Regions from separate parts of the Priestia sp. ST2 genome, predicted to be linked through region 1. Evidence: a T-box and tRNA genes for the amino acid it is inferred to sense, from the RefSeq annotation. Region 1 holds a T-box; the other holds one or more tRNA genes.
What was found. A T-box is a leader RNA that pairs with one kind of tRNA and senses whether it is charged. The one in region 1 lies ahead of pheS (phenylalanine--tRNA ligase subunit alpha), so its partner is inferred to be a tRNA-Phe.
Positions count from the first base shown of each region.

Region 2: it encodes a tRNA-Phe, which carries the amino acid that the T-box ahead of pheS (phenylalanine--tRNA ligase subunit alpha) is inferred to sense. The anticodon was not compared.

Region 1 is NZ_JBVVNT010000001.1:154,892-170,278, reverse strand. It holds gene AC0KUU_RS00840 (5-methyltetrahydropteroyltriglutamate--homocysteine S-methyltransferase) at 97-1,203, shown strand; gene AC0KUU_RS00835 (DUF350 domain-containing protein) at 1,355-1,762, opposite strand; gene AC0KUU_RS00830 (endonuclease MutS2) at 1,944-4,307, opposite strand; gene polX (DNA polymerase/3'-5' exonuclease PolX) at 4,327-6,039, opposite strand; gene AC0KUU_RS00820 (CvpA family protein) at 6,238-6,795, opposite strand; gene zapA (cell division protein ZapA) at 6,792-7,052, opposite strand; gene rnhC (ribonuclease HIII) at 7,196-8,110, shown strand; gene pheT (phenylalanine--tRNA ligase subunit beta) at 8,144-10,558, opposite strand; gene pheS (phenylalanine--tRNA ligase subunit alpha) at 10,572-11,606, opposite strand; T-box leader at 11,661-11,896, opposite strand; gene AC0KUU_RS00795 (TrmH family RNA methyltransferase) at 11,945-12,709, opposite strand; gene sspI (small acid-soluble spore protein SspI) at 12,850-13,056, shown strand; gene AC0KUU_RS00785 (M42 family metallopeptidase) at 13,113-14,198, opposite strand; gene AC0KUU_RS00780 (dUTP diphosphatase) at 14,276-14,764, opposite strand; gene AC0KUU_RS00775 (hypothetical protein) at 14,897-15,274, shown strand; gene AC0KUU_RS00770 (DUF1294 domain-containing protein) at 15,293-15,387, opposite strand, start outside.
Region 2 is NZ_JBVVNT010000005.1:334,669-350,055, reverse strand. It holds gene AC0KUU_RS23165 (YkvI family membrane protein) at 1-835, shown strand, start outside; gene AC0KUU_RS23160 (mechanosensitive ion channel family protein) at 903-1,796, shown strand; gene AC0KUU_RS23155 (DUF951 domain-containing protein) at 1,811-2,008, shown strand; gene ychF (redox-regulated ATPase YchF) at 2,179-3,279, shown strand; gene rpsF (30S ribosomal protein S6) at 3,469-3,756, shown strand; gene ssb (single-stranded DNA-binding protein) at 3,805-4,305, shown strand; gene rpsR (30S ribosomal protein S18) at 4,372-4,611, shown strand; gene AC0KUU_RS23130 (YybS family protein) at 4,750-5,694, shown strand; gene AC0KUU_RS23125 (DHH family phosphoesterase) at 5,731-7,704, shown strand; gene rplI (50S ribosomal protein L9) at 7,701-8,150, shown strand; gene dnaB (replicative DNA helicase) at 8,267-9,631, shown strand; gene AC0KUU_RS23110 (adenylosuccinate synthase) at 9,819-11,105, shown strand; tRNA gene AC0KUU_RS23105 (tRNA-Lys) at 11,274-11,346, shown strand; tRNA gene AC0KUU_RS23100 (tRNA-Glu) at 11,362-11,433, shown strand; tRNA gene AC0KUU_RS23095 (tRNA-Asp) at 11,468-11,543, shown strand; tRNA gene AC0KUU_RS23090 (tRNA-Phe) at 11,548-11,620, shown strand; gene yycF (response regulator YycF) at 11,883-12,590, shown strand; gene walK (cell wall metabolism sensor histidine kinase WalK) at 12,597-14,504, shown strand; gene AC0KUU_RS23075 (YycH family regulatory protein) at 14,495-15,387, shown strand, end outside.

The DNA of each region.
Region 1 (15,387 bases):
CTGCAGCGTAATAAATAAAAATTGGATTTACCCCTGTACATTATCCGAATTTTTTGTATATAATAAAAATTAGATTTTTTTAAGGAGCTGTATGAATTGACAACAACATTGACTAAAGGACCGTTCAAAGCAGATCACGTTGGAAGCTTTTTGCGTCCCGAGCGTATCAAACAAGCACGATTACAAGTGGAAAACGGGGAAATGACAAAGAAACAGCTTCGAGCAATTGAAGATGAAGAAATTCGTAAACTCGTAGAAAAGCAAAAACAAATTGGATTAAAAGCCGTCACAGACGGTGAGTTTCGCCGCGCGTGGTGGCACTTTGATTTTCTGTCAGAGCTTGTTGGCGTAGAACTTTACGAAGCAGAGTCCGGAATTCAGTTTCACGGAGTCCAAACAAAAGCTCACGGTATAAAAGTGACTGGAAAACTAGATTTTAATCACCACCCTATGATTGAAGATTATAAATTTCTTCATCAAGCTGCTGGAAAAGAACACGTAGCTAAGTTCACCATTCCAAGTCCTAATATGCTATTTTTCAGAGGTCATATTGAAGAGTCTTCTTACTCGGATACGGATGTATTTTTTGCTGATTTAGTTAAAACATATCAAAAAGCCATTCAAGCATTTTATGATGCCGGATGCCGCTATTTACAGTTAGATGATACTGCGTGGGCAGTCTTTTTCTCAGAAAAAGGACAAGAACAAATCGCGTCAAAAGGTTTCACGCCCCAAGAATTACTGAAACGTTTTACAAATGCGATCAATGAATCCATTGCGCATAAGCCAGATGATATGGTCATTACAATGCATATTTGCAGAGGGAATTTCCAGTCCACTTATACAGCAAGCGGCGGATATGAAAATGCGTCCAAAGCTATTTTCAGTCAGTTAAACGTAGATGGACTATTTTTAGAATTTGATGATGAACGCTCAGGAGGATTCGAACCTCTTCGACATGTAAAGCGAGATGATCTTCAGATTGTCCTTGGTCTTATCACATCAAAATTTGGAGATTTAGAAGATCCTGAAGCAGTGAAAAAACGAATTGCTGAAGCGGCAGAATTTGTTTCTCTTGATCAAATTTGTTTAAGTCCCCAGTGCGGATTTGCTTCTACAGAAGAAGGAAATTTACTAACTGAAGAACAGCAGTGGGATAAAGTAAAGCACGTGATTTCAATTGCTGAAGACGTATGGAAGTAGTCATTAAAAAAGCTGACCTGCTTTAAGGTCAGCTTTTTTGCTGTCATCATGATGTTAGGAAAAGCTATATAGATAAATAGATAAGACCAATAAGCATAAACACTCCGCATAAAACGAGTAAAATTTTCGCTAACTTCTCCATGACTCTCTCCTATCCTATCCCTGCTCCTATTACATAGGACATACCGATTGAAATAACAAGTGAAATAAACCCAACGGCTCTGTTATCTTGTTCAATTTCGGCATCGATTCGAAATTTCGGCGTCAAAAATTCGAAAATAAAATAGCTGACTAGTAAAAGAACGAATCCATATATTCCCCACCCTAGCATTCTTAACAAGTTGTCGTTATGCTCAATCGAATAGCGAAAAATATTAGCTAATCCAAATATTTTTCCACCTGTTGCCATCGCAACAGCCATATTTCCTTTTTGAATCTCTTCCCAATTCTTATACTTAGTAACGAGCTCAAACACAACAAGAAAGACGACAATGCTCAAGACAACCACGCTGTAATAAGCGGCGGATTCAATATACGGGTCTTTCCAAAAATCCCTCATTTTTGCATCACTCCTAATTTATATTACGCTCCACGTAATGAACTGACAGGTCTCTTTCCTTTACTTGTATCGTTCTTAAAAGAGATAGAAAACCCAGCATAGTCCATGAGCCATGTCGGATTTTCTATCTTCATATATGCTTGTTCAGCGCATCGACTGACACCTTTATTTCAGCACTCTTTTATTTAAATTCCACAACCGTAACGCCAGAACCTCCTTCAGAAGCTTCTCCGAAACGAATATTTTTGACAGAACGATGATTTTTCAAATATTCCTGTACACCTTTACGAAGAGCTCCAGTTCCTTTACCGTGGATAATCGAAACGCGCGGATAGTTGGCTAATAAAGCATCATCAATATATTTTTCAACTCGAATCAGCGCATTTTCATAGCGCTCTCCTCTTAAATCCAGTTCTAGATTTACATGATAATCTTTTCCTTTTACCGTAGCAAGCGGCTTCGTTTCTACAGGTTTTGGAGAACTGATATATTCGAGGTCTTTTTCTTTCACCTTCATTTTCATAATTCCCATTTGTACTTGCCATTCATTATTGCTTACTCGTTCCACAAGCGTTCCTTTTTGTCCCCAGCTTAAGACTTTCACTTCATCTCCAGCTTGAAGAGTGCGCTCTTGTTTTTTCGGCACAGCCGGTTTCTTTTTACTTTTTTCAAGAGTTGGAACTGCATCTTCTAGACGCTTACGCGCCTCAATCAATTCATGCTCTTTTACAAGCGCATGATTTTTTTGACTCATTTTACGCAAATCGCTAATGATTTTCTCTGCTTCTTCAGATGCTGCTTTAACTGTGGCTTGAGCTTTTTCTTCAGCTTTTTCGTACAGCTTATCTCGTTTTTCATTAAACTCAATAATCTGACTCTGTAATTCTTTATGAAGCTTCTGAGCCTCTTTTCTTAGCTCTTCAGCTTCTTCTAGCTCGTGTTCAGATTGACGACGGCTATCTTCAAGAGAGGCAATCATATTTTCTACTTTATTTGTTTCTGAGCCAATATAGCCTTTGGCACGTTCAATTACTTCAGCACTTAAACCTAAACGTTTTGAAATCTCAAAAGCATTGCTTCGGCCCGGTACACCAATCAGCAGCTTGTAAGTAGGGCTCAATGTTTCAATATCGAACTCTACGCTAGCATTGACCACTCCTTCACGGTTATAGCCGTACGCTTTTAATTCAGGATAGTGAGTAGTCGCAACTACGCGAGCGCCTCTTTCATATACTTGATCTAAAATCGAAATCGCAAGCGCTGCACCTTCTTGAGGATCCGTTCCTGCTCCCAATTCATCGAACAAGACCAGACTTTCGTGATCTACTTTTTGTAAAATATCTACAATGTTGACCATATGAGATGAAAAGGTACTCAAACTTTGTTCAATCGACTGCTCATCTCCAATATCAGCAAATACGTGTTTAAACACAGCCATTTCCGATCCATCCAGCGCAGGAATCTGCAAACCTGCTTGAGCCATTAACGTAAATAATCCAAGTGTTTTTAACGTTACGGTTTTACCGCCGGTATTTGGCCCTGTAATAACGATAGACGTATATTGATCACCTAGCTCAATATCATTGGCAACGACATCTTCCTGTGCAATAAGAGGATGTTTTGCCTTCACTAACTTAATATAGCCTCGATCGTTCATTTTAGGTTTTGAAGCTTTTAGCTCATGGCTATAGCGCCCTTTAGCAAACATGAAGTCCAGCTCACCTAACAGATAAACGTTTTGACGGAGTTCATTTGCCACTTCCGCTACCTGAACGGTTAAAGCAATGAGAATACGCTCAATTTCTTGTTTTTCTTTTACTTTTGCTTCTTGAAGCTCATTGTTTAACGTCACAATCGCCTGAGGCTCAATAAATAAAGTTGCTCCGGATGAAGACTGATCGTGCACAATGCCTCCATACGCACTGCGATATTCTTGCTTAACAGGAATAACAAAACGTTCGTTTCGAATGGTAACAATTGCATCTGACAACATTTTTTGAGCAGACGAGGAGCGAATAAGGCTCTCTAGCTTTTCTCGAATACGAGACTCCGTTGAGCGAAGTTTTTGACGAATGCCTCTTAGCTGGTCGCTTGCACCGTCTAGCACTGTACCATTCTCATCAATACTCATTTTAATTGTTTGTTCTACCTCAGGAAGAGGCATTAGTTTTTCGATATGTTCAGTTATAATTGGAAGCTGTAAATCTTCGTCTTCCACTACTTGCTCGATAAATTGCTTGACTTGTCTTGCAGCATAAATAGTGCTTGCTACATCAAGAAGTTCATTAGAGCTTAGCGTTCCCCCAATTTCAGCGCGCTTCACGCTAGGTCGAACGTCAAAAATGCCCCCTAGCGGTACGTTGCCACGCAATCGCAGCACGGTTGTAGCTTCATCTGTTGCTTCCTGCCATTTGACTACTTCTTCATACTGAGTCGAGGGAATCAAATTCGCTACTTTTTCTCGGCCTAAAGAAGAAGCTACTTTTTTCTGAAGCTGTTCCTTAACTTTATTAAACTCTAGTACATGAAAAATACGTGATTGCAAAACTGATTCCTCCTGTTGCTTATTTATGTCGATTTAAAAAGGCGGTTAATTCTTTGAGACTATACGTATTTAATACCGTTTCTGGTTTAAGCCAGCCTTTAATTCCAGTAGATATTCCAATTTCCATATGCTCTAGCATGTCTAGATTGTGAGCATCTGTATTAATAGCAATTTTAACTCCTGCCTCTTGGGCCTTTTTTATGTGTTCAGCGGCTAAATCTAAACGGTTTGGATTCGCGTTTAGTTCAAGAGCCGTTTTTGTTTCTTTAGCTAATTCAATCAGCATATCAATATCTACATCATATCCGTTGCGGCGACCAATCAAACGACCGGTCGGATGAGCGATTAAATCTACATGAACATTATTTAACGCTTGCTTTAAGCGATTCATAATTTCTTCGCGTGATTGCGAAAAACTAGAGTGAATGGACGCAATAACAAAATCTAGCTCAGCTAGCAGTTCATCATCATAATCAAGTGTTGCATCAGGCAAAATATCCATTTCAATTCCTGCTAGTATTGTAAAATCATCGAACTGTGCGTTTAAACGATTAATTTCTTCACGCTGTTTACGAATGCGTTCAGGCGTTAGACCGTTAGCTACTTTTAAATACTGAGAATGGTCTGTAATCGCCATGTACTCATAGCCTCGTGCGCGACATGCTTCCGCCATTTCTTCAATCGAATACGCCCCGTCGCTCCACGTGGAGTGCATATGCAAATCACCTTTTACGGCACCGTAGGTCACAAGGGTTTGAGGCTTTACAAATGCATCTACTTCCGTTCCATCTTCACGAAGTTCCGGCGGAATAAAAGACAGCCCAAAATGTTCATAGAATGCTTGTTCAGACTCAAAAGTCATAACTTCGCCTGTCTCCGCATTTTCAACGCCATACTCGCTAATTTTTTCACCGCGTTCTTTTGCTAATTGACGCATACGCACATTATGATCTTTTGATCCTGTAAAATGGTGAAGCGTTGTGGCAAACGCTTTATCTTCTACAAGACGAAAATCCACAGACACATCGTACTCATAGGCTAACGTTACCGATACTTTTGTATCTCCATTTGCAATGATATCCTTCACATTTGGCAGCGATACTAGCTGTTCACGGACAGCATGAGGCTCAGCTGTTGAAATAATAAAATCAAGATCTTTTACGGTTTCCCTCATGCGGCGAATGCTCCCTGCTTGAGAAAAACGCTCAATGCTATGCATCTGTTTAAGGGCTTCTAAAATTTCTTCCGCTATTGGAAGCATAAAAGCAAGAGGCAAACGATCAGGACGCTTCCCAAACTCTTCAATGGCAGCGATAATTTTTTCTTCTGTCTTTTTACCAAAACCGCTTAGTCCCTGCACTCGATTTTCCATACAGGCCTGATGCAGTGATTCCATATCTCGAATATCTAGCTCTTTATATAATTTAGCGATTTTTTTACCTCCAAGCCCCGGCAGCTTAAGCAAAGGAATAAGTCCTTCAGGAACTTCTTGCTTTAGTTCTTCTAATACGCTTGACTCATTTGTTTCCATATACTCTGTAATGACTGCAGCCGTTCCTTTTCCAATCCCTTGGAGCTTGGTAAAATCCTCAATCTCTGTCAGCGTTCTTTCGTCCGTTTCTAGCGCTGCAGCTGCTTTTCGAAAAGCGGAAATTTTAAAAGGGTTATCTCCCTTTAATTCCATATATGTAGCAATTGTTTCTAACAATTTAATAATATCCTTTTTATTCATCTCTTTTCACCAGCCTATTATCATAATAACGAAACTTTCAAAAACATGATGAGTGACATATTTACTCTCTCAATTTTTCATCTAGACATACTTTTATCCTCATGAAAACCGCAGATCAGACTGCGATAAAAAAAGAGGGTATCTCAAAAGTATTATGACACTTTCGACACACCCTCTCAACAAGCTATTGTAATTTCATTACATTACACCATACTGAGTCCACAAATCTTGAATCGCAGACGATAAGTAGGGAGTATTTTGTACGATATTGATTGCAATTGAAGACTGTTGAATTGGCGTTTGAATTTCACTTACAGGAATCACGGCTCCAATGTATAACAAAATAAAAACGATGATATACACTTCAACGAATCCAAGTGCACCTCCGCCCCATTTATTTAACTGGCGCAGAATTGGCAATTCGGTTAAAGCCGTTAAAACAGAGCCTGCAAGGCGAAGTACAATGTGAGTAGCAAAAAATAAAATCGCAAATGCAATCATTCGATAAAAAGCGTCTTCTATCGTTCCAGAATCAAATACAAACGATGCGACACTTTGCTGCTGAATATTGTCCGGAAACGGAATCAGCAAGCGAAGTCGGCTTGCCAAATCTCCACTAAACATATAAGCGACGATAAACGAAACCGCAAAACTGACAATATGAATGAGCTGCAAAATAAATCCTCTTTTAAGACCTGTTACAAAGCCTAGAAGAAGCAATATAATTAAAATGATATTAAGCATTGACTCAGTCATTCCTCTTTTCCATAAAGTTTTTGTTCAAGTCTCTCATAGTCTTCTTTCAGTTTTATATATTCGTGTACAGCATTCACAGCTGTTAATACTGCTAATTTATTGATATCTAAAGAAGGGTTTTTAGTACTGATTTCACGCATTTTTTCATCCACTATAGAGGCGACAAGTCGAATATGGCTTGTACTTTCGCTACCGACGATGCTGTACTGCTGACCAAAGATGTCAACTGTCGCACGTGTTTTATCTTGTCTTGACACGAGAAAATCCTCCGTTCCACGAAAAATCCTAATCCCTATCATACCACGAAGAAGACTTCAATGGAAACATATCTATATTTAAGCTATCATAAGGGATAGTGCTTATAAAGTAAACTAAAATACCCCGAAAGGAGTGAAGCATTATGTCACATGCTGTTATTAAGGTATCAGCTGATAGAATAGCTAAAATGAAGCTTCATTACACATCCTATCTGCAGCCCAAACTGCCGCAGGGAAGTATTTTTTCGGCTAAAACTCCCGGCTGTTCTATCACTGCGTACCGCTCTGGAAAAGTACTTTTTCAAGGAAAAGAAGCTGAAACAGAAGCGGCTAAGTGGGGAGGCTCTTTAGATGCTGCGAAAAAGGCTCCTGTCTCACACCTCCCATCAAACTTCAGCTCACTATCAGTCATCGGTTCTGACGAAGTAGGGACAGGAGATTATTTTGGTCCTATGACCGTAGTTGCTGCCTATGTTCAAAAAGAGCAGCTTCCTTTGTTAAAAGAATTAGGAGTACGAGATTCAAAAGAGTTAACAGATGCTAAAATTATTGAAATTGCCAAGCAGCTTGTTTCTTTTATTCCCTATAGTTTGCTTGTTTTACATAACGAAAAGTATAATGCATTTCAAGAAAAAGGCATGTCACAAGGTAAAATGAAAGCTCTGTTGCACAACAAAGCTTTATCCAACGTGTTAAAAAAATTGGATCCTGAAAAACCCGATGCCATTTTAATTGACCAGTTTGTCGAAAAAAACACCTATTATAAACACGTGGTAAAGGAAAAAGAAATTATCAAAGAAAATGTCTTTTTCAGCACAAAAGGAGAAAGCGTTCATTTATCTGTAGCTGCTGCTTCCATTATTGCCAGATACGCATTTTTAAAACAAATGGATTTGCTGACGGAAAAGACCGGGATGGTTATTCCTCGCGGAGCTGGCGCACAAGTTGATATTGCCGCTGCTAAAATCATTAAGAAACATGGCGTGAATGCGCTGAACTCTTTAGCTAAAATTCATTTTGCTAATACGGAAAAAGCTTTAAAATTAGCTAAAAAATAAGAGATGTGGAAATCCACATCTCTTTTCTTATTCTTATGAACGAAGCGTTGCACCAAATTCTTTTTCTACAGCCTCTAACACTGCACCATGTGCTTTTGCTACTTCTTCATCAGTTAATGTACGTTCAGGATCTAAGTATCGTAAAGAGAAAGCTACAGATTTCTTGCCTTCTTCCATACGCTCGCCTTCATATAGATCAAATACCGTCACGTCTTTTAAAAGTTCTCCGCCCGTCGTATAGATGACGCGCTGAACTTCTCCTGCAAGAACGTTTTTATCTACCACAAGTGCAATATCACGTGTAATAGATGGGAATCTTGGAATAGCTGAATAACGAACTTCTTCGACATCTGCAGCTAATAGCTCTTGAAGGTGTAATTCAAATACGTATGTTTCACGAAGACCATACTGTTTCTGAGCAACAGGATGAACTTGACCTACGTATCCAATTTCTTTTTCATCTAACCATACAGCCGCTGTACGTCCAGGGTGCATACCGTCTTTTTTAACAGGAGCATATGAGATTCGTTTCTCCAAACCAAGCTGTGCAAATAACCCTTCTAGTACACCTTTAATCACATAGAAATCAACGACTTTCTTTTCACCTTGCCAGCCGTGAGCATGCCATAGACCCGTGATTGCACCTGCTACGCGCTCCTGCTCATCCGGTAATTCTCCTTCACCTTTAGATAAGAACACTGAGCCTGTTTCGTATAGCGCAATAGAATCCGACTGGCGAGCATTATTATGCTTCACTGCTTCTAGCAAATGAGGCACTAAGCTTTGACGAAGGATACTGCGATCTTCACTCATCGGCATTGCTAGACCAATCGTACTTGTTGCATTTAGTGCAAACTGAGTAGCTTTTTCAGCGCTCGTTAGCGAATATGTTGTTGTTTGTGCTAGTCCCGCACCTTCTAAGAAACGGCGAATTTTACGGCGTCCAAGCTGATACTCTGTTAGTTTTCCTGGAGTTGCCACTGTTACAGGAAGCGTTGTAGGAAGGTTGTCATAGCCATACATACGTGCTACTTCCTCGACGATATCTTCTTCAATTGTAATATCGCCTCTACGAGTTGGCACTGTTACAACAATGGTTTCGTCTTCCACTTTGTTTTCAAATTGAAGACGGTTCATAATGTCTTGTACTTCTTCCATTGATAGCTCTGTACCAAGCACATCGTTAATACGGCCAAGTGACACAGCTACAACAGCAGGTTCCACAGTTAGTGTATCTACTTCTACAGTACCGCTTACCACTTCACCTGAAGCGTATTCAGCCATTAATTCTGCTGCGCGGTCAGCAGCTACACGCGTACGGTTAGGATCAATTCCTTTTTCAAAACGAGCGCTTGCCTCACTGCGAAGACCGTGGTCTTTTGAAGCTTGGCGAACCGTTAAGCCTTTGAAGTAAGCTGATTCAATGAGAACATTTACCGTATCGTCTTTTACTTCGGAGTTCGCTCCGCCCATTACACCTGCAAGAGCTACCGGCTCACTGCCGTTTGTAATGACAAGCTGATTGCCTTTTAATACGCGCTCTTGATCATCAAGTGTTACAAACTTTTCGCCTTCTGACGCGTGACGTACAACAATTTCTTTTGAACCAAGACGATCATAGTCAAAAGCATGCAGCGGCTGGCCGTATTCAAGCAAAATATAGTTGGTAATATCAACAACGTTGTTATGAGGTCGAATACCAGCTGCCATTAAACGCGTTTGCATCCATAATGGTGACGGAGCAATTTTTACGTTTTTCACAACGCGCGCTACATAAAGCGGATTGTCTTCTTTTGCCTCTACTTTAACGGAAATATAATCAGCTGCTTGCTCATCAGACGTTTGCACGTTTACTGACGGATACTTCACTTCACGACGTAAAATAGCAGCCACTTCATGTGCTACGCCTAACATACTTAAGCAGTCTGAACGGTTTGGTGTTAGCCCTAGTTCTAATACTTCATCGTTTAAGTTTAATGCATCTAGTGCATCCGCTCCTACTTCAGCATCGCTTGGGAACACGAAGATGCCTTCTTGATAATCTTTTGCCACAAGCTTGCTTTCAATGCCAAGCTCTTGAAGAGAACAAATCATACCGTTCGATTCTTCACCGCGAAGCTTAGCACGCTTGATTTTAAAGTTACCTGGAAGTACAGCTCCCACTTTTGCAACCGCTACTTTTTGACCTTGTGCCACGTTTGGTGCTCCGCACACGATTTGAACGATTTCTCCTCCGCCAAGATCTACTTGACAGCGGCTTAATTTATCAGCATTTGGATGCTGTTCACGTTCTACAACGTGACCAATTACCACTCCGCTGATGCCTTTATTTAAGTTTTCTACACCTTCAACTTCAATTCCACTTTTTGTGATTTTATCTGCTAACTCTTCTGCCGTTACGCCTGATAAGTCAACATACTCTTGTAACCAACGATAAGATACAAACATCGTAGCCCCTCCTTTATACTTGTTTAAATTGATCTAAGAAACGAACATCATTTGTATAGAAATGACGAATATCATCCACGCCGTGTTTTAACATAGCAATACGCTCTACACCGATTCCAAAAGCAAAACCACGATATTTAGTTGAATCGTATCCAGCCATTTCAAGGACATTTGGATGAACCATGCCAGCTCCTAAAATTTCAATCCAGCCTGTTTGTTTACATACATTACAGCCTTTACCTCCACATTTTGCACACGATACGTCTACTTCTACAGACGGCTCAGTGAACGGGAAGAAACTTGGACGAAGACGAATTTCACGGTCTGCACCGAACATCTTTTTCACAAATACTTCAAGCGTGCCTTTTAAATCGCTCATACGAATGTTTTCGTCTACTACAAGACCTTCAATTTGCATGAATTGATGAGAATGCGTAGCATCATCGTCATCGCGGCGGTACACTTTACCCGGGCAAATAATTTTAACAGGTCCTTTGCCTTCATTCTTGTTCATAACACGAGCTTGAACAGTTGATGTATGCGTGCGAAGAAGCGTTTCTTCCGTAATATAAAACGTATCTTGCATATCACGTGCTGGGTGACCTTTTGGCAAGTTCAGCGCTTCGAAATTATAGTAGTCCTGCTCTACTTCCGGTCCTTCTGCTACTTCATAGCCCATTCCTAAGAATAAATCTTCTACTTCTTCAACCACGCTTGTTAGCGGGTGATGCGTACCTGCTTTAACAGGGCGTCCTGGAAGCGTTACGTCGATTGTTTCTGAAGCAAGTTTACGCTCTACCTCAGCTGCTTCTAACGCCGTTTGTTTTTCTTCAATTTTAGATGCAATAGCTTCACGCACTTCATTTGCAAGTGCTCCCATTACAGGACGCTCTTCAGCTGAAAGTTTTCCCATACCGCGAAGTACTTCTGTAATAGGGCCTTTCTTTCCTAAATAAGCTACGCGTACGTCGTTTAATTCTTTTAAAGCACTTGCTGCTTCGACTTTTGCAATTGCTTCTTGTTGAAGTTCTTGTAAACGTTCTTTCATCACTTATTCCTCCTTTTAACGTAAAAAATGACAAATAAAAAAACCTCCTCCCAAAAAAGGGACGAGGATTAGTCGCGTTACCACCCTTGTTAACTATATACACAGACGTATACAGTTCACTTCATTCAAGTTAACGGAATCTCCGGAACACCTTTACATCTATGTAAGATGGTCTAAGTGTCAACTCAAGAGGTGAATTCACTTATTACATTTATAAAAATGCTTTCAGTCGCGGCATTTTCTCCCTGCATAAACGGACATAAGCTACTGCTCTCTTTCATCGTTTTTTACATATGTAACTATTGTATTATTATAGTGAAAACACGTTCTCGATGCAACTACATTCCGCGTAAATAATAAAGTAAGATTCCAGAAGCGATGGCAACATTTAGCGACTCGCTCTTTCCATAGATGGGAAGGTACAGATTCTGATCCGTTTGTTCCAGCACTTTCTCGCTTACGCCGTTTCCTTCATTTCCCACAATCAGCGCAAATTCGTTTGAAGGTTTTACGCATGAGTAGACCTTTCCATTTTGTAGAGACGTGCCGTAAACTGCTATTCCTCTTTCTTTTAACAGTGAAATCATTTCGAGTAAATCGCTTTTTACAATTGGAAGATGAAAAATAGCTCCTTGCGTTGAACGAACGACTTTTGGGTTGTACACATCCACGCTGCCCTCTCCAACGATAATAGCGTCCACTCCGGCAGCATCAGCGGTTCGAATAATCGTACCTAGGTTACCTGGATCTTGCACCGCATCTAAAAGCAATACTTTCTGTGCTGTATGAATGATTTCTGCATGCTTCGTTTGAAAACACACAGCGATAATTCCTTGAGGTGTTTCGGTGTCAGATAATAATTTGATTATTGCTTCGTTGACAACGGTTATTTCAATACCGTCTATGTTCCACTGTGCTGGCACTTCGATCGATTCGCGTATAATTAGTTCCTTTACGCAATCCTTATTTTTGATAGCTTCTTCGACTAAATGAAAGCCTTCTACCATAAAAAGGCCCTGCTTATCACGGTCTTTTTTATTATGCAGCTTTTTCCACGCTTTTACCTGCGGATTTTTAACTGAATCAATTTGTTTCACAAACATAACTCCTTTATCTATATAAAAATAAATAGTTCGATTACATTTTGCTCAATAATCATTAGATAAGTTTCACTTTATTGTACATAGAAATCGCAAAGAAAACAAAAACTATTGGTAACTTTACGATAGCTGAGGTGAAAATGATGGATCTTAATTTACGAAATGCTGTTATTGCAAACGTTTCAGGAAACTCAAAAGAAGAGCTTGAAGCTACAATTTCTGACGCTATTCAAAGCGGCGAGGAAAAAATGCTCCCTGGACTTGGTGTTTTATTTGAGGTGCTTTGGGAAAAGTCTCCAGAATCAGAAAAAGAAGAAATTCTGACAACGCTTGAAAACGGTTTAAAATAAATAGCCTTGTCCTATGTACAGCAAAAAGCTCATTCTCCTAGGAGAATGAGCTTTTTTTAATTATACGTAATTGCGTTTACCGTATTTCGGTCTAAGCGTTTAATTACTTCCGCAATTAATTTAACTGCATTTTCATAATCATCACGATGAAGCATCGCTGCATGAGAATGGATATAACGAGTTGCGATCGTAATTGAAAGTGCTGGCACCCCGTTAGCTGAAATATGGATAGAACCTGAGTCCGTACCACCTCCAGCGATTGCATCAAATTGATATGGAATATTTAATTCATCTGCCACATCTACCACTGTATCTCGAAGTCCTTTATGAGAAACCATGGAAGCATCATATAAAATGATTTGCGGACCCTCTCCCATTTTAGAAGATGCTTCTTTATCAGAAACACCAGGTGTATCTCCAGCGATGCCGACATCAACAGCAAATGCAATATCCGGTTCAATAAAGTTAGCGGATGTTTTTGCACCTCGAAGTCCAACTTCTTCTTGCACCGTTCCTACACCATACACAACATTTTCATGTGTTTCATTTTTTAAAGCTTTTAATACATCGATAGCGATTGCACAGCCGATACGGTTATCCCAGGCTTTCGCTAGCAGCATCTTTTCGTTGTTCATAACCGTAAATTCGAAATAAGGCACAACCTGATCACCAGGTTTCACTCCCCACTCCGCTACTTCTTCTCTGCTAGAGGCACCAATATCGATGAACATATCTTTAATGTCAACTGGCTTTTTACGAACTTCTGGAGGCAGGATATGAGGAGGCTTTGAGCCAATAATCCCCGTTACCTCTCCTTTAGATGTAACGATGGTTACGCGTTGAGCAAGCATCACTTGAGACCACCATCCGCCTACCGTTTGAAAACGAATAAAGCCGCGTTCATCAATTTGAGTCACCATAAAGCCTACTTCATCTAAGTGACCGGCTACCATAATTTTAGGCCCTTGTTCGTTGCCCACTTTTTTTGCAATCAAACTGCCTAGCCCATCCGTCGTTACTTCATCTGCATAAGGTGCAATATATTTCTTCATAACCTCACGCGGTTCACGCTCATTGCCAGGAATTCCTTTTGCATCTGTTAGTGCTTTAAGCATCGTCAATGTTTCATCTAACTTTGTCATATGGATTACCCCTTTCATATGTATACCTCTATTATAGCTAAAAAGAGGTTGAAGTAAAATTTCCCATCCCTTTATTTCTAGTATCCTTGTTCTTGGCGTTTAAAATTCACTTCATTTTTTGAGATGTACGCCTTTTCAATATGTTCAGCGGAAAAACCAAACATATCGCCAAGCGTCATGTAAGATACAAACATGTCCACATAGTTTTCTTTCGACTGATCCTGCTCGAAAGCAGCAACTTGTGCAAATACCTGTAAAAATTGTGCTGTTTTTGAATCACTTGCTTTTGCATCTGGTAACTCAGTTAAATCATCGTATCCTTTTTCAATCCCTAAAGAAAGGATAAAATGTACACCGTCCACAAATTCTTCTAAAATAACAGCGTCTTCAGCCGGAGGTTTGACGCTCCAAAATTTGAAGCAGCGCGTTTCGTTTGCCAGCTCTCCCATTTCGACAAGCAGTGCTAAAAGCTTTCTCGGAATCAAATCTTCCTTATGAAGCTCATGCTTATCCTCTATATGCTGATCCAGCTGGCGCTGCATGGTAAATAGCTGTTGTAAATTCAATGTAATCACTCCTGTAATTATGTATATCTTCTTCTTTTTAAACCAATAAAGAAATTATATCAAAAATCATGAAACTTTTTAGAAACTCGAACGTAAAGTAAGAAAACTGTGCCTTGTAAAGGAGGGAGCGTTATGTTTGTTATTGTTATCGTTCGCGTGTTCATTTTCGCGCTTGTTGCTTACACACTATTAAAGCTGGTTCAGCATTTTCGCAGTCCAAAGCGGAAGCTTGTAGCAGCTCAGGAACATCAGCAATTTTTTGTCGTTGACGAAAAAACGAATATCCGCAAAAATTTTCTACTAACGTATAAAGGTATTTTATTTGAAGGAGAAAAATACAGCAATCCCAATGAACCAGAATCTTTGTCAATTACAATGGTGTTAACAGATCCATCTCGATTACATGAACTGAAAAAGCAAGATTTCAAGCTGCTGGAAAGCCACGTACACGACATGTATCCAAATGCTCCTATTCGCTGGAAAAGCCCCGTTCGAGAATTTTTACACTGAGCACAACATCATTTGTGCTCAGCTGATAACAAAAAAGAAAAGTAAATCAAGAGCAGCAAGAATAGGAAAACCTACTGTAAACGATGTGTGCTTCGTTTTATGACGATAGCAAT
Region 2 (15,387 bases), on a different contig from region 1:
CCGAACCAATCAATTTTATCCAGTACTAATTGAATTAATAGGAAAGAGATGGGCTGCAGCCTACGATGTTTTAATCGTTTTTTATTTGTTTACGACGACGGTGATTATGATCGCGGGCGGCGGGGCGACATTGGAAATGTGGCATGTTCCTTACTGGTGGGGAATTGGCGCTCTTAGTGCGTTTATCGTCTTTGTTTTTTCAAGAGGATTAAATGGGCTTCTTTCTATCAATTCTTTCGTTATGCCAATTTTAATGATTGGACTAGCTGGCGTACTTCTTACATTTGTTTTACGTCATCCTGGAGTAACTGATTGGCATCTTCAGCATAATTGGCCTGCTGCTTTTACCTTTACGGCTTTAAATATTCTTCCTCTTGTCGCGGTATTATCTACAATTGGAAAGGAAATTAAAAGCAAAAAAGAGATTTATATTGCAAGTGTTGGCAGTGGTTTTTTATTAGGGGGGCTCTCCTTTATTTATAATGAATCGCTTATTCAAGTTTCAGGCCTTCTTTCTTCTTATGAAATTCCATTATTCGCTATTCTGAAAGACTTTCCTTATACGATGCTGTTTTTGATGAGCATTGTTTTGCTCATTGCAATTTATACAACAGCCGTATCGGGAATCTTAGGACTGACCGCGCGTTTTCATACTGAAAGAGTGCAATCTCTTTGGAAACTGGCAGCCTGCTGGCTACTTTTAATGATTCCCTTTACAAAGTTAGGTTTTTCTACTTTGATTGCCGTTTTGTATCCAATGTATGGAATCGTCAATTTATTTTTAGTAACAGCTGTTCTATTGTATCCATTTCGAAATCGCTACAAAAGTTCGTAGAAACTTGCTACAATAGATTAAAACTTTCTCGTATTTAGAGTATGTTACGATAGGAGCTACATGTAGTATGAATTCGTTGACGTCAGTTTTTAAGAACGTATTTGAGCCATTTTTTCAAGAAGAAACGTGGGCACATATTGGAGAAGGCTTCATAAAAATTCTGTTGATTCTGCTTATTTCCATGTTTTTAATTCGAATTGGAAAGCAAGCGTTAAATAAATTTGTAGAGGTTCGCACAAATAGCCCTCTGCGTATTTCTGAGCGACGAGAAGCTACGATGGTCCGTTTGCTTCAGAATGTTTTTTCTTATGCTATTTATTTCGTTGCGGGAGTTATGATTTTAGAAACATTATCGGTAGATGTTCGAGGATTGCTAGCGGGGGCTGGAATCGTAGGGCTCGCGGTAGGGTTTGGTGCTCAAAACTTAGTGAAAGACATCATTACGGGATTTTTTATTATCTTTGAAGATCAGTTCTCCGTTGGGGATTATGTTCGAGTAGGAACATTTGAGGGAACTGTAGAAGAAATCGGTCTGCGAACAACAAAGATTAAGAGTTGGACAGGCGAGATTAATATCTTGCCCAATGGCAGTATTGTGGAGGTCACTAATTTTTCGTTACATAACAGCGTAGCTTTTGTTGATGTAAGCATTTCTTATGAAGAAAACATACAAAAAGCAGAAAAAGTGATTTTAGAGCTGCTAGAAGAATTACCAAGCCGCTATGAAGATATGGTTAAAACGCCTGAATTGCTGGGGGTTCAAAATATCCATGCAACTGAAGTCACAATGAGGATTACAAGCGAAGTAAAACCAATGAGACATTTCCATATTTCTCGTATGATTCGTAAAGAAGTGCGTACAAGGCTAAATGAACATGGCATTGAAGTTCCATTTCCTCGTATGGTTATGTATAATCGTACAGAAGAAGCACAGCATTCGTCGACGTTGAAAGGGAAATAAGGAGGAGAGAGTTGATGACGGAAAAAGAATTTGGTTTAAATGACGTTGTGGAAATGAAAAAACCTCATCCTTGCGGTACAAATGAATGGAAAATCATTCGAATGGGAATGGATATCCGCATTAAATGTGAAGGCTGCGGCCATAGCGTAATGATTCCAAGACGTGATTTTGCACGTAAAATGAAAAAAATTCTTGTAAAGCATGAGGAATAACCTCATGCATTTTCTATGTTTATGCCTTATACTGTAAGGTGGGACAAAATGAAGCATCTTAAAGCGGTGTTACTAAAGGTTCTTTATTAAACTTGTATTTCAAAAGTTGACTCACTATAATTGTGACAGGTTAACTTGTTTCGGATATATAAAGAGGAGTGAATAAATATATGGCTTTAACAGCTGGAATTGTTGGTCTTCCGAACGTTGGGAAATCAACATTATTTAATGCAATTACACAAGCGGGCGCAGAATCTGCGAACTATCCTTTCTGTACGATTGATCCTAACGTAGGTATTGTAGAAGTACCTGATCATCGTCTTCAAAAACTTACAGAGCTTGTAAAACCTAAAAAAACAATTCCAACAGCATTTGAATTCACAGATATCGCTGGAATCGTAAAGGGTGCTAGTAAAGGTGAAGGACTGGGAAATAAATTCTTATCTCATATTCGAGAAGTAGATGCGATTTGTCACGTTGTGCGTTGTTTTGAAGATGAAAACATCACGCACGTTTCAGGAAAAGTAGATCCTATTTCAGATATTGAAACAATTAATTTAGAGTTGATTTTAGCAGATTTAGAAACGGTAGAGAAGCGTATTGGCCGTGTTCAAAAGATGGCTAAACAAAAAGATAAAGAAGCAATGTATGAATACGAAATTTTAGAGAAACTAAAGAATGCATTTGAAAGTGATCAGCCAGCTCGTGCTGTATCATTTACAGAAGAGCAAATGAAACTAGTAAAACAATTTCATTTGCTAACGATCAAACCTATTCTTTATGTAGCAAACGTTTCTGAAGATGAAGTAGCGGATGCATCTGCTAACGAATATGTAGCAAAAGTGCGCGAGTATGCGGCAAGTGAAGGTGCAGAAGTGATTGTTGTTTGTGCACGCATTGAATCTGAAATTGCTGAGCTTGAAGGAGAAGAAAAAGCAATGTTCCTTGAAGAACTAGGCATCGAACAGTCAGGTCTAGATCAGCTTGTACGTGCAGCGTACGACTTACTTGGATTAGCTACGTACTTTACAGCTGGTGAGCAAGAAGTACGCGCATGGACGTTTACACAAGGTATGAAAGCTCCTGAGTGTGCAGGTATTATTCATACAGATTTTGAACGCGGATTTATTCGCGCAGAAACGGTGTCATATGAGGATTTATTAGCTGCCAAAACAATGGGAGCAGCTCGTGAAGCTGGAAAAGTACGTTTAGAAGGAAAAGAATACATCGTAAAAGACGGAGACGTTATGCATTTCCGCTTTAACGTATAAGATTAAAAGCCGAAAGGAGATATCTTCTTTCGGCTTTTGTCGTTGGCTAAAATATTAGCATATATTTACGAAACAGCCCGCAATGCGTATTGCTTTGCCTATGGTAGTATGCTATAATTTTAATTCGTGAGTAATATTTTATTGCTCCTTGCCCATTTCGGGCCGTTAGACCAAAAGGAGGTGACAGTGATGAGAAAGTATGAAGTAATGTACATCATCCGTCCAAGCATTGATGACGAAGCAAAGAAAGCATTAGTTGAGCGCTTTAACGGCGTATTAACTGATAATGGTGCTGAAATCGCAAATGTTAAAGAATGGGGTAAACGTCGTTTAGCATACGAAATCAATGATTTCCGTGACGGTTACTACATGATTCTTGACGTGGCGGCTACTTCAGAAGCAGTTTCTGAATTTGATCGTCTTGCGAAAATCAACGAAGACATTATCCGTCATATCGTTGTTAAACAAGAAGCATAATTAAACGTTTAAATAAATTGGGTTTTATTTCCTTAAGGAGTGGTTCTGATGATGAATCGCGTAATTCTCGTAGGACGCTTAACCAAAGATCCTGAATTACGTTATACCCCGAGTGGAGCAGCGGTTGCAACATTCACTTTAGCGGTAAACCGCACATTTACAAATCAGCAAGGTGAACGTGAAGCTGACTTCATCAACTGTGTTGTATGGCGTCGTCAGGCTGAAAATGCAGCCAATTTCCTTAAAAAAGGAAGTTTAGCTGGTGTTGATGGTCGACTACAATCTCGCAGTTACGAAGGACAAGACGGTCGTCGCGTATACGTAACGGAAGTTGTAGCGGAAAGTGTGCAATTTTTAGAGCCGAAAAGTGGCGGTGGGGATACGCAACGCAGTAACTTTGCTAACACTGGAGGATCTGGACAAGGCTCTCCATTTGGAGATAATCAGAACCGTAACTCAGGTAATCAAGGTTATACTCGCGTTGATGATGATCCATTTGCAAATAATGGCGAGACAATTGACATTTCAGATGACGATTTACCGTTTTAATTCGCAGTAGATTATCCGGAGTATAAAATTTTATAGAAACTTTTAAGCGGAAGGAGGCGTATCAAAATGGCAGGTGGACGTAAAGGTGGACGCAACAGACGTCGTAAAGTTTGTTTCTTCACAGCAAACGGCATCACTCACATCGATTACAAAGATGTAGATATGCTTAAAAAATTCGTTTCAGAGCGTGGTAAAATTTTACCTCGTCGTGTAACTGGAACAAGCGCTAAATACCAACGTAAATTAACGATCGCTATCAAACGCGCTCGTCAAATGGCATTATTACCATATGTTTCTGGTGAATAATGAACGGTATAAAAAGAGGCAGTAAGGATTCCCTTACTGCCTCTTTTTACATTACATAGGTGCTCTTTTGTCAAATAGTTGCTTCTTATGAATTGAATCGATAAAATAAATAATAGTCTATATCAACGAGGTGAAGTTGTGAAAGGAATTCGATATATTACAGAAGGAGCAGCTCTTTTAGCGCTGTTTGTGGCGCTGTTGCTTTTTTCACTATACATACCTGTTGTGGGAACCATTTTTCAACTAGCGCTAGCTGTTCCATTTATTGTGTATACCGTTCGTCATGGGTGGAAAAAGGCAATATTATTTTTAGTAGTAGGGTTGTTATTGACTTTGTTATTTGGAAATGTGTTGACTCTTCCTTTTACATTTGTATTTGGTATTGGTGGATTAGCAATAGGAATGCTTTACCGACAAAAACAAAAAAGGTATACCATTTTACTAGGCGGCACGGTTGCGTTTAGTTTAGGTTTACTTTTATTGTTCGTAGGAGCAAACATCGTTTTTAATGTTAATCTAATGGAGCAAATAAATAATGCTTTAGATCAATCGATTAATCAAAGTATTGAAATGATGAAAAGTTTAGGACAAGACGTTAAGGAATCTCAAATTGACCAAATGAGAGATGCATTTGATATGTTTAAAAATCTGTTGCCTCTATTAATTGTTATGGGTGGAGTTATTCTGGCCTTTTTCTCTCAGCTTATTGCTACGCCTATTCTTAAAAGAACAGGTTATGAGGTGCAAGCATTCCCGCCTTTTCGTGAATTTAAACTTCCTAAAAGTATTCTATGGTATTATTTGATTGCATTAATTTTATCCTTCCCATCTTTTAATATTGAACAAGGTACATTTATGTACGTAGCTATTATCAACATCGTGATGGGACTGCAAATGCTAGTCGTGTTACAAGGGATCTCTTTTATTTTCTATTTCTCACATCAAAAAGGGTATGCCAAAGCAATTCCAATTGTTGTAACAATTTTAGCATTAATTATTCCAATTATCCTTCAAATTGTGCGCATCTTAGGTATAATTGATTTAGGGTTTAATTTAAGAAAACAATTAGACACAAAAAAGTAGATATTGTGGAACTTAAAAAAGTAGGAGCTGAAATGGATGCCTGTCTTTACAAAAAAGAACGTCATTCGCTATCCATTTTACTCATTGTATAGTATAGCTCTGATTTTAGTAGGTATCGTGACCTATCATAATTGGATCATAGGAATGATAGGCTTTATATTACTATTAGCCTGTCTTTTTCTATACATGAGAATGGAGCGAATGCTGTCCGATGAGTTTGAAACCTATATTTCAATGCTGTCTCATCGGCTGAAAAAAGTAGGCGAAGAGGCATTAATGGAAATGCCGATTGGGATTATGCTGTTTAATGATGAATATCAAATTGAATGGACGAATCCTTTTCTAGCATCTTGTCTCGGTGAAGACACACTAGTGGGAAGATCATTATACGATGTAGCCGAAAGTATTATTCCACTGATCAAACAAGAAGTGGAAACAGAAGTTGTCACGTTGCATGATCGGAAATTTAAAGTGGTGATTAAACGAGACGAGCGCTTACTGTACTTCTTTGATATTACAGAGCAAATAGAAATCGAAAAATTGTATGAAGAAGAACGAACAAGTTTAGGTATTATCTTTTTAGATAATTATGATGAACTAACGCAAGGAATGGATGATCAAGTTAAAAGTAACTTGAATAGTCAAGTAACCTCTATGTTAAATAGTTGGGCTCAAGAATACGGTATTTTTATTAAACGTACGTCTTCCGAGAAATTTATTGCGATTATGAATGAACAAATCTTAATTCATTTAGAGCGAAGTAAATTTTCTATCTTAGACCAAGTTCGTGAAGAGACGTCTAAACAAAATATACCGCTTACATTGAGCATTGGTATCGGAGCTGGTTCTGCTGATTTACCTGAGCTGGGTGCTTTAGCTCAATCTAGTTTGGATTTGGCCTTAGGTCGAGGTGGAGATCAAGTAGCGATTAAACAGCCGAATGGAAAAGTAAAATTCTTTGGGGGCAAGACAAACCCAATGGAAAAACGGACGCGCGTGCGTGCAAGGGTTATTTCTCACGCGTTAAAAGAGCTCATTACAGAGAGTGGAAAAGTGATTATCATGGGTCATAAGTATCCGGATATGGATGCTGTAGGAGCTGCTATTGGGATATTAAAAGTAGCGCAAGTCAATCAGAAAGACGGTTTTATCGTATTAGATCCTGATCATATTGATACAGGTGTTCAGCGAATGCTAGAAGAGATTAAAAAGAAAGAAGGCCTGTGGGAACGATTTATTACGCCTGAAGAAGCCTTAAATCTTGTGAGTGATGATACTCTTTTAGTAGTAGTAGATACGCATAAGCCGTCGCTCGTTATTGAAGAAAGGTTATTAAATCGTATTGAAAATGTCGTGGTCATTGATCATCATAGACGAGGAGAAGACTTTATCGAAGATCCTCTTCTTGTCTATATGGAGCCATATGCTTCCTCGACAGCAGAACTCGTTACTGAGCTTCTTGAATACCAGCCAAAACGATTTAAAATTGATATGCTAGAAGCAACAGCACTTTTAGCCGGTATTATTGTCGATACAAAAAGCTTTACATTACGCACGGGATCTCGTACGTTTGATGCAGCGTCCTTTTTACGTTCTCAAGGCGCAGATACGGTTCTTGTTCAAAAGTTTTTAAAAGAAGATATCACGCAATATGTACAGCGAGCACGCTTTATTGAACATGCAGAGATTTATACAGCAGGTATTGCCATTTCACGAGCTGAACCAAACAAAATGTATGATCAAGTGTTAATTGCGCAAGCTGCAGATACGCTGCTTTCAATCAGCGGAGTGGTTGCTTCGTTTGTTATTTCTAAGCGACGGGATAATCTAATTGGCATTAGTGCGAGATCGCTTGGAGATATCAATGTACAAGTTATTATGGAAAGTCTCCAAGGCGGAGGCCATTTAACGAATGCTGCTACTCAGCTTCAAGACATTAGTTTGGATGAAGCTGAAGAACGGCTTAAACAAGCAATTGATGAGTACTTAGATGGAGGTAAAAAATCATGAAAGTAATTTTCTTAAAAGATGTAAAAGGAAAAGGCAAAAAAGGTGAAGTGAAAAATGTTTCAGACGGTTATGCACATAACTTCTTATTAAAAAATGGTTATGCTGTTGAAGCTACAGGCGGTAATGTGAAAGTATTAGAAGCACAAAAAAATAGAGAGCAAAAAGATGCAGCTGCAGAACTTCAAGCAAACAAAGAGTTAAAAGCAACTCTTGAAGAACTAACAGTTGAATTAACAGCAAAATCTGGTGAAGGTGGCCGTTTATTCGGTTCTATCACAAGCAAACAAATTGCTGAAGAATTAAAGAAAAAGCACAAAATTAAAGTAGATAAGCGTAAAATTGAATTAAATGATGCAATTCGCGCATTAGGCTACACAAATGTACCGGTTAAATTACATCCGGAAGTAACGGCTACGGTAAAGGTACACGTGACTGAACAAAAATAAACGTAAGATTGAGAAATAAGTAAATAATATAAAGGGTTGGCGCGGACTTGTATTTGTTCGCGCCAACATTTATGATGAAAGAAAATACTGAAAGAATATAAGAGGGGCATAGAAATATGAGTGATCTTTTTGCTGATCGTCTTCCGCCTCAGAATATTGAAGCAGAGCAAGCGCTATTAGGGGCCATTTTCTTAGAGCCTTCTTCTTTAACCTTAGCATCTGAACTGCTAATACCTGAAGATTTTTACCGGGCATCGCACCAGAAAATCTTTACATGTATGCTGAAACTTTCTGACCAAGGTGAACCGGTTGATTTGGTAACGGTAACGTCTGAATTAGCTGACCAAAAAATCCTAGAAGAAGTTGGCGGCGTATCGTATTTAAGTGATTTAGCTAACTCTGTTCCAACGGCTGCAAACGTAGAGTATTACGGTAAAATCGTAGAAGAAAAGTCGATTTTACGCCGTTTAATTCGTACTGCAACGCATATTGCTTCAGAAGGATATGCAAGGGAAGACGAAGTGGAAGTTTTATTAAATGAAGCGGAAAAAAACATTTTAGAAGTAGCACAGCGTAAAAACAGCGGTGTGTTTCAAAATATCAAAGATGTACTTGTACAAACGTACGATGATATCGAAGTTCTTCACAATCGAAAAGGTGACATTACAGGTATCCCAACCGGGTTTAGTGATTTAGATAGAATGACAGCAGGGTTCCAGCGAAATGATTTAATCATTGTAGCGGCCCGACCATCGGTAGGTAAAACGGCTTTTGCCTTAAATATTGCGCAAAACGTTGCAACGAAAACGGATGAGAACGTAGCCATCTTCAGTTTAGAGATGGGTGCTCAGCAGCTTGTTATGAGGATGCTGTGTGCCGAAGGAAATATTGATGCACAAAGGCTGCGTACAGGTTCGCTTACAGCTGATGACTGGGGAAAGCTCACGATGGCAATGGGATCTTTGTCCAATGCAGGGATTTATATTGATGATACACCGGGTATTCGTGTAGGTGAAATCCGTTCTAAGTGCCGTCGCTTGAAACAAGAAGGCGGGCTTGGGATGATTTTAATTGACTACTTACAGCTCATTCAAGGAAATGGACGAAGCGGAGAAAACCGACAGCAGGAAGTATCTGAAATTTCGCGTGCGTTAAAATCTTTAGCTCGTGAATTAGAAGTTCCTGTTATCGCCTTATCACAGCTTTCCCGTGGAGTAGAGCAAAGACAAGATAAGCGGCCAATGATGTCTGATATCCGTGAATCCGGAAGTATTGAGCAGGATGCCGATATCGTAGCTTTCTTATATCGTGAAGACTATTATGAAAAAGATACAGAAAATCAAAATATTATCGAGATTATTATAGCCAAGCAGCGTAACGGTCCAGTTGGAACCGTACAGCTTGCCTTTGTAAAAGAGTACAATAAATTCGTTAATCTCGAGCGGCGCTTTGATGACGCAGGAGTGCCGCCTGGTGCATAAAACCTCTCAATATGAGAGGTTTTATTTTATTGTTATCGCATTCGTTCCGCAAAATACGATATATTTGTAATAACTTTTGTTAAATCGTTCGGATTTAATTGACTTTAGTGTGATAAATTGATACACTTATCCATGGTTAAATTATGTCGTAGTGAGCTGTTGCTTACTAAGCGGAGGTGCTTAAGATATGTCTTCAGTCGTTGTAGTAGGAACACAATGGGGAGATGAAGGAAAAGGGAAGATTACAGACTTCCTATCAGAAAATGCAGAAGTGATTGCACGTTACCAAGGTGGGAACAATGCAGGTCACACAATTAAGTTTAATGGTGAAACTTATAAGTTACATTTAATTCCTTCAGGTATTTTTTATAATGACAAAACGTGTGTAATTGGAAACGGTATGGTTGTCGATCCAAAAGCGCTTGTTCAAGAATTAAAATACTTACATGATCGCGGTGTAACAACAGAAAACTTACGTATTAGTAACCGAGCTCATGTGATTCTTCCATATCATTTAAAATTAGATGAAGTTGAAGAAGAACGTAAAGGTGAAAATAAGATTGGTACAACGAAAAAAGGTATTGGACCAGCTTATATGGATAAAGCAGCACGTGTTGGTATTCGAATTGCCGATTTACTAGACCGTGAAGTATTTGAAGCAAAATTAACACAAAACTTAGCTGAAAAGAACCGCCTTCTTGAAAAAATGTATGAAGTAGAAGGCTTTACATTAGAAGAAATTTTAGATGAGTACTATGAGTATGGTCAACAAGTTGCAAAATATGTTGTTGATACATCAGTAGTATTAAATGATGCGTTAGACGAAGGACGTCGTGTACTATTTGAAGGCGCACAAGGTGTTATGTTAGATATCGACCAAGGAACATATCCATTTGTTACATCTTCAAACCCAGTAGCGGGTGGAGTAACAATTGGTTCTGGTGTAGGTCCATCTAAAATCAAACACGTTGTAGGTGTATCAAAAGCGTATACAACTCGTGTTGGTGACGGTCCTTTCCCAACTGAATTAACAAACGAAATCGGTGATCAAATCCGTGAAGTAGGACGTGAATATGGTACAACAACTGGTCGTCCTCGCCGTGTAGGTTGGTTCGACAGTGTAGTTGTACGTCATGCTCGTCGCGTTAGCGGAATCACAGATTTATCTTTAAACTCAATTGATGTATTAACGGGAATTGAGACATTAAAGATTTGCGTAGCTTACCGTTATAAAGGGGAAGTTATGGAAGAATTCCCTGCTAGCTTAAAAACACTTGCAGAATGCGAACCTGTATATGAAGAGCTTCCAGGTTGGACAGAAGATATTACGGGTGTGAAAACATTAGATGAGTTACCTGATAACGCTCGCCACTACTTAGAGCGCGTGTCTCAATTAACAGGTATTCCTTTATCTATTTTCTCTGTAGGTCCAGATCGTACACAAACAAATGTATTACGTGGTGTATATAGCTAAATAAAAAAGGTTAGCTCCTCGTGAGCTAACCTTTTTTATTTATAATTGGTGCTTTGTTAACAAGATTTTTTAAAAAAGCTCAATAATAAAAAGAAAGTTTTAAAAAAACTATTGCATTCATATGAAATATCATGTTATTATAATAAGCGTCGCTAAGAGATATAACATGAGCCATTAGCTCAGTTGGTAGAGCATCTGACTTTTAATCAGAGGGTCGAAGGTTCGAGTCCTTCATGGCTCACTTTTGTTACAACGTGGCCCGTTGGTCAAGCGGTTAAGACACCGCCCTTTCACGGCGGTAACACGGGTTCGAATCCCGTACGGGTCATTTTAATATTTTTAATACATAGCATATAGACTGAGGTCCCGTGGTGTAGCGGTTAACATGCCTGCCTGTCACGCAGGAGATCGCGGGTTCGATTCCCGTCGGGACCGCCATTTTGGCTCGGTAGCTCAGTTGGTAGAGCAAAGGACTGAAAATCCTTGTGTCGGCGGTTCGATTCCGTCCCGAGCCATCAAAAAGCATGACTTTATTTAAAGTCATGCTTTTTTCTTTTATTTACATTTAAAAGAAAACGTTATTTGCTTTGTATCTCTTTTGTGGTAATATATTACTTTTGTATTTAGAGATGGTTGAAAATCATATATCTTCATGTATAGTAGAGGATGAACTTGTGACGTTTCAAGGGTTATCAAGTATAATAAAACTACGGTATTCAAACAGTATGAATACTATCTTTTATATTTTGCTTCAACTAATAAAGGAGAACGATGATCATGGATAAACGTATTTTAGTCGTAGATGACGAAAAGCCGATTGCAGATATTTTAAAGTTTAATTTGCAAAAAGAAGGTTACGAAGTATTTTGTGCTTATGATGGCGTAGAAGCACTTGAAAAAGTGGAAGAAGTACAGCCTGAAATGATTTTATTAGATATTATGCTTCCTCAGAAAGATGGAATGGAAGTTTGCCGAGAAGTGCGCAAAAAATATGATATGCCAATTATCATGTTAACAGCAAAAGACTCTGAAATTGACAAAGTTTTAGGTCTAGAATTAGGTGCAGATGATTATGTAACTAAGCCGTTTAGTACGCGTGAATTATTAGCACGTGTAAAAGCTAATTTACGTAGACATCAGCAGGTAGCTGTTCCAACGGAAGAAAGCGAAACGAATGAAATTACGATTGGAGCACTTGTTATTCACCCAGATGCTTATATCGTGTCTAAGCGCGGAGAAACGATTGAACTGACTCACCGTGAATTTGAGCTGCTGCATTATTTAGCGAAGCACATTGGACAAGTCATGACGCGTGAACACTTGCTTCAAACTGTATGGGGTTATGACTATTTTGGTGATGTGCGTACGGTAGATGTAACAGTTCGAAGATTACGTGAAAAAATTGAAGATAATCCAAGCCATCCAATGTGGATTGTAACAAGACGTGGAGTAGGCTATTATTTACGCAGCCCAGAGCAGGAGTAATTTTAGATGAAGAAAGTAAGGCTCCTGCAATCTATTCATTTAAAGTTTGTATTGATTTATGTGCTGCTCATTTTAATTGCGATGCAAATTATTGGGGTCTATTTTGCACGACAATTAGAAAAAGAATTAGTTAACAACTTTCGAACGTCTCTTCAAGAGCGGACAGACTTGCTGACGTATAATATTGGACAAGAAATGGTGAAAAATCGTGATGATGATTCACCCACTCTTGAGGAAGACTTAAAGACTATTTTACGAGATTTTGCTTCAAGACCCAATTTAGCTTCAAATGATATGAATGACATCTCTGAAGTAAGAGTCATTGACCAAAATAGAAGAATCATTGCTACATCGAACTCAAATCCTCAACAGATCATAGGTAAAAAGACTAATGATTTAGCGATTACAAATGCGTTGTTAGCAGGAACAAACTCTGATAATGTATTTGTTGATCAAAGCGGACAGCGAATCAGAGTTATGATACAGCCTATTCGTTTACAGGATAAAGTAGGTGCCAGTCAATCAAATTCAACTAATAAAAATGGAAAAGTTCAGTCTAGCGAAGAAATCTTAGGTGCTATTTACTTAACAGCTTCCATGGAGCCTGTTTACGATCAAATGAGTAATATCAATCAGATCTTTAAAGCAGGTACGGTGATTGCTCTTTTTATTACAGCTATTTTAGGCGTGTTTTTAGCTCAGACGATTACTCGTCCAATGTCTGAAATGAGAAAACAAGCACTTGAGATGGCCAAAGGAAATTTTACTAGAAAAGCTAAGGTATACGGGTATGATGAAATTGGTCAGCTAGCTCTCACATTCAACAACTTAACAAGAAAGCTTCAAGAAGCACAGGCAACTACAGAAGGGGAGCGCCGTAAGCTTAGTTCGGTATTAGCTCATATGACGGACGGCGTTATTGCCACGGATCGAAAGGGAAGAGTAATTTTAATTAATGATCCAGCTGCCGCTATGCTAAATGTTTCACGTGAAACGGTTTTGTCTGATCCAGTTGTTTCCCTACTAGATCTTGAAGAAACGCATACGTTTGAAAGCTTGCTCGCTAATCAAGAGTCATTAATTTTGGACTTTAGTACAAAATCGGATCCCTTTATTTTAAGAGCTACCATTTCCGCTATTCAAAAAGAGACCGGTTTTATTAACGGGATTATCATTGTCTTGCATGATATTACAGAGCAGGAGAAAATTGATCAAGATCGCCGAGAATTCGTAGCGAATGTTTCACATGAATTGCGTACGCCGTTAACAACGATGCGCAGTTATTTAGATGCGCTTGCAGAAGGAGCATGGCAAGATAAGGACTTAGCTCCAACATTTTTAAATGTAACGCAAACGGAAACAGAACGAATGATTCGTCTCGTTAACGACTTGCTTCAATTATCTAAGCTAGATAGCCAAGACTACCGATTTAGTCGTGACCCAATCAATTTTGTGAAGTTCTATCATTACATCATTGATCGCTTTGAAATGACAATTGAACAAGGCATTTCGTTCGTGCGCGACTTGCCAAATGAAGCAATCTATGTCGCTATCGATCAAGATAAAATTACACAAGTATTAGATAACATTATTTCCAATGCAATAAAATATTCACCTGAAGGCGGAACCATTACATTTTCAATTGCTCAGCATACGCATGAAATTGTTGTGAGCATTAAAGACCAAGGTATGGGAATTCCAAAATCAAATTTAGCTAAAATTTTCGAACGTTTCTATCGTGTAGATAAAGCACGAACGCGTAAATTAGGCGGAACAGGATTAGGGCTTGCTATTGCCAAGGAAATTATTGAAGCACATGATGGACGTATTTGGGCAGATAGTCAGGAAGGAAAAGGAACAACGATTTACTTTACTCTTCCGATTGAAAGTGAGAATGATGACGAATGGGAATGAGATATGAACATATCAAAACGGCCATCTTAGTTGTTCTCGTCGCTTCCAGTTTAATTATGACGTATCATATATGGACGTATCAGCCTTCTTATAAGGTCATTTCAAAAAATCAACATTTGCAGGAAGTTGAAGTGAGTTCAAAAAGTAAAATAGAAGATCATATTCTTCCAACAGAAGTTCTCTATCATCGAAACGATAATCACTACATGTCTCACGACGAAGATGATGTAAACAAATGGGTAAATGAAATGAAAAAGTGGAAATTTTCGAACGTGACGGACGTTTCGGATGCTATTTCTCCTGATGGATTTTTAAATTATGTCCATGGCAGTAATTCTATTGAAGTGCTGTATCCAGACGCGCTGCCTTTGAAAACATTTCAACAGCTTTTTTCATTTTCTCAAACGTCTTTGCCTAATCAAACATTTGACCGTGTACTCATTAAAATTAAGCGTACACCTTCATTTTTCGTGAGCGTGTATCTTGTGAATTATGAGCAAAAAAAGATTTATTCGGTTACAGTCAAGAATTTGGCCAAAGATGATATCAAAGAATTAGAAGATAAGATGAAACGTACGTATGCCCCGAGCTTTGTATATAAAGAAAACAAAAATCGGTATATCTTCCTTCCAGAAAACAATATCACGATGAATAGTGAAGTCTACTATACGAGCATGAGGCATTTAGATATTGAAAAATATAAGGAAGCGCTTTTTAACAACCCAGACTATGCACGGAAAGAAACGTCTACAAACCGAGATGTCTACACCGAAGGTACAAAAGTGATTAATGTTAATACGAAGACAGATGTGATGGAATATGTGAATCTTGTAAATTCCACGACCGAAGTAATGGAAGATTATAATTTAATAAACCGCAGCTT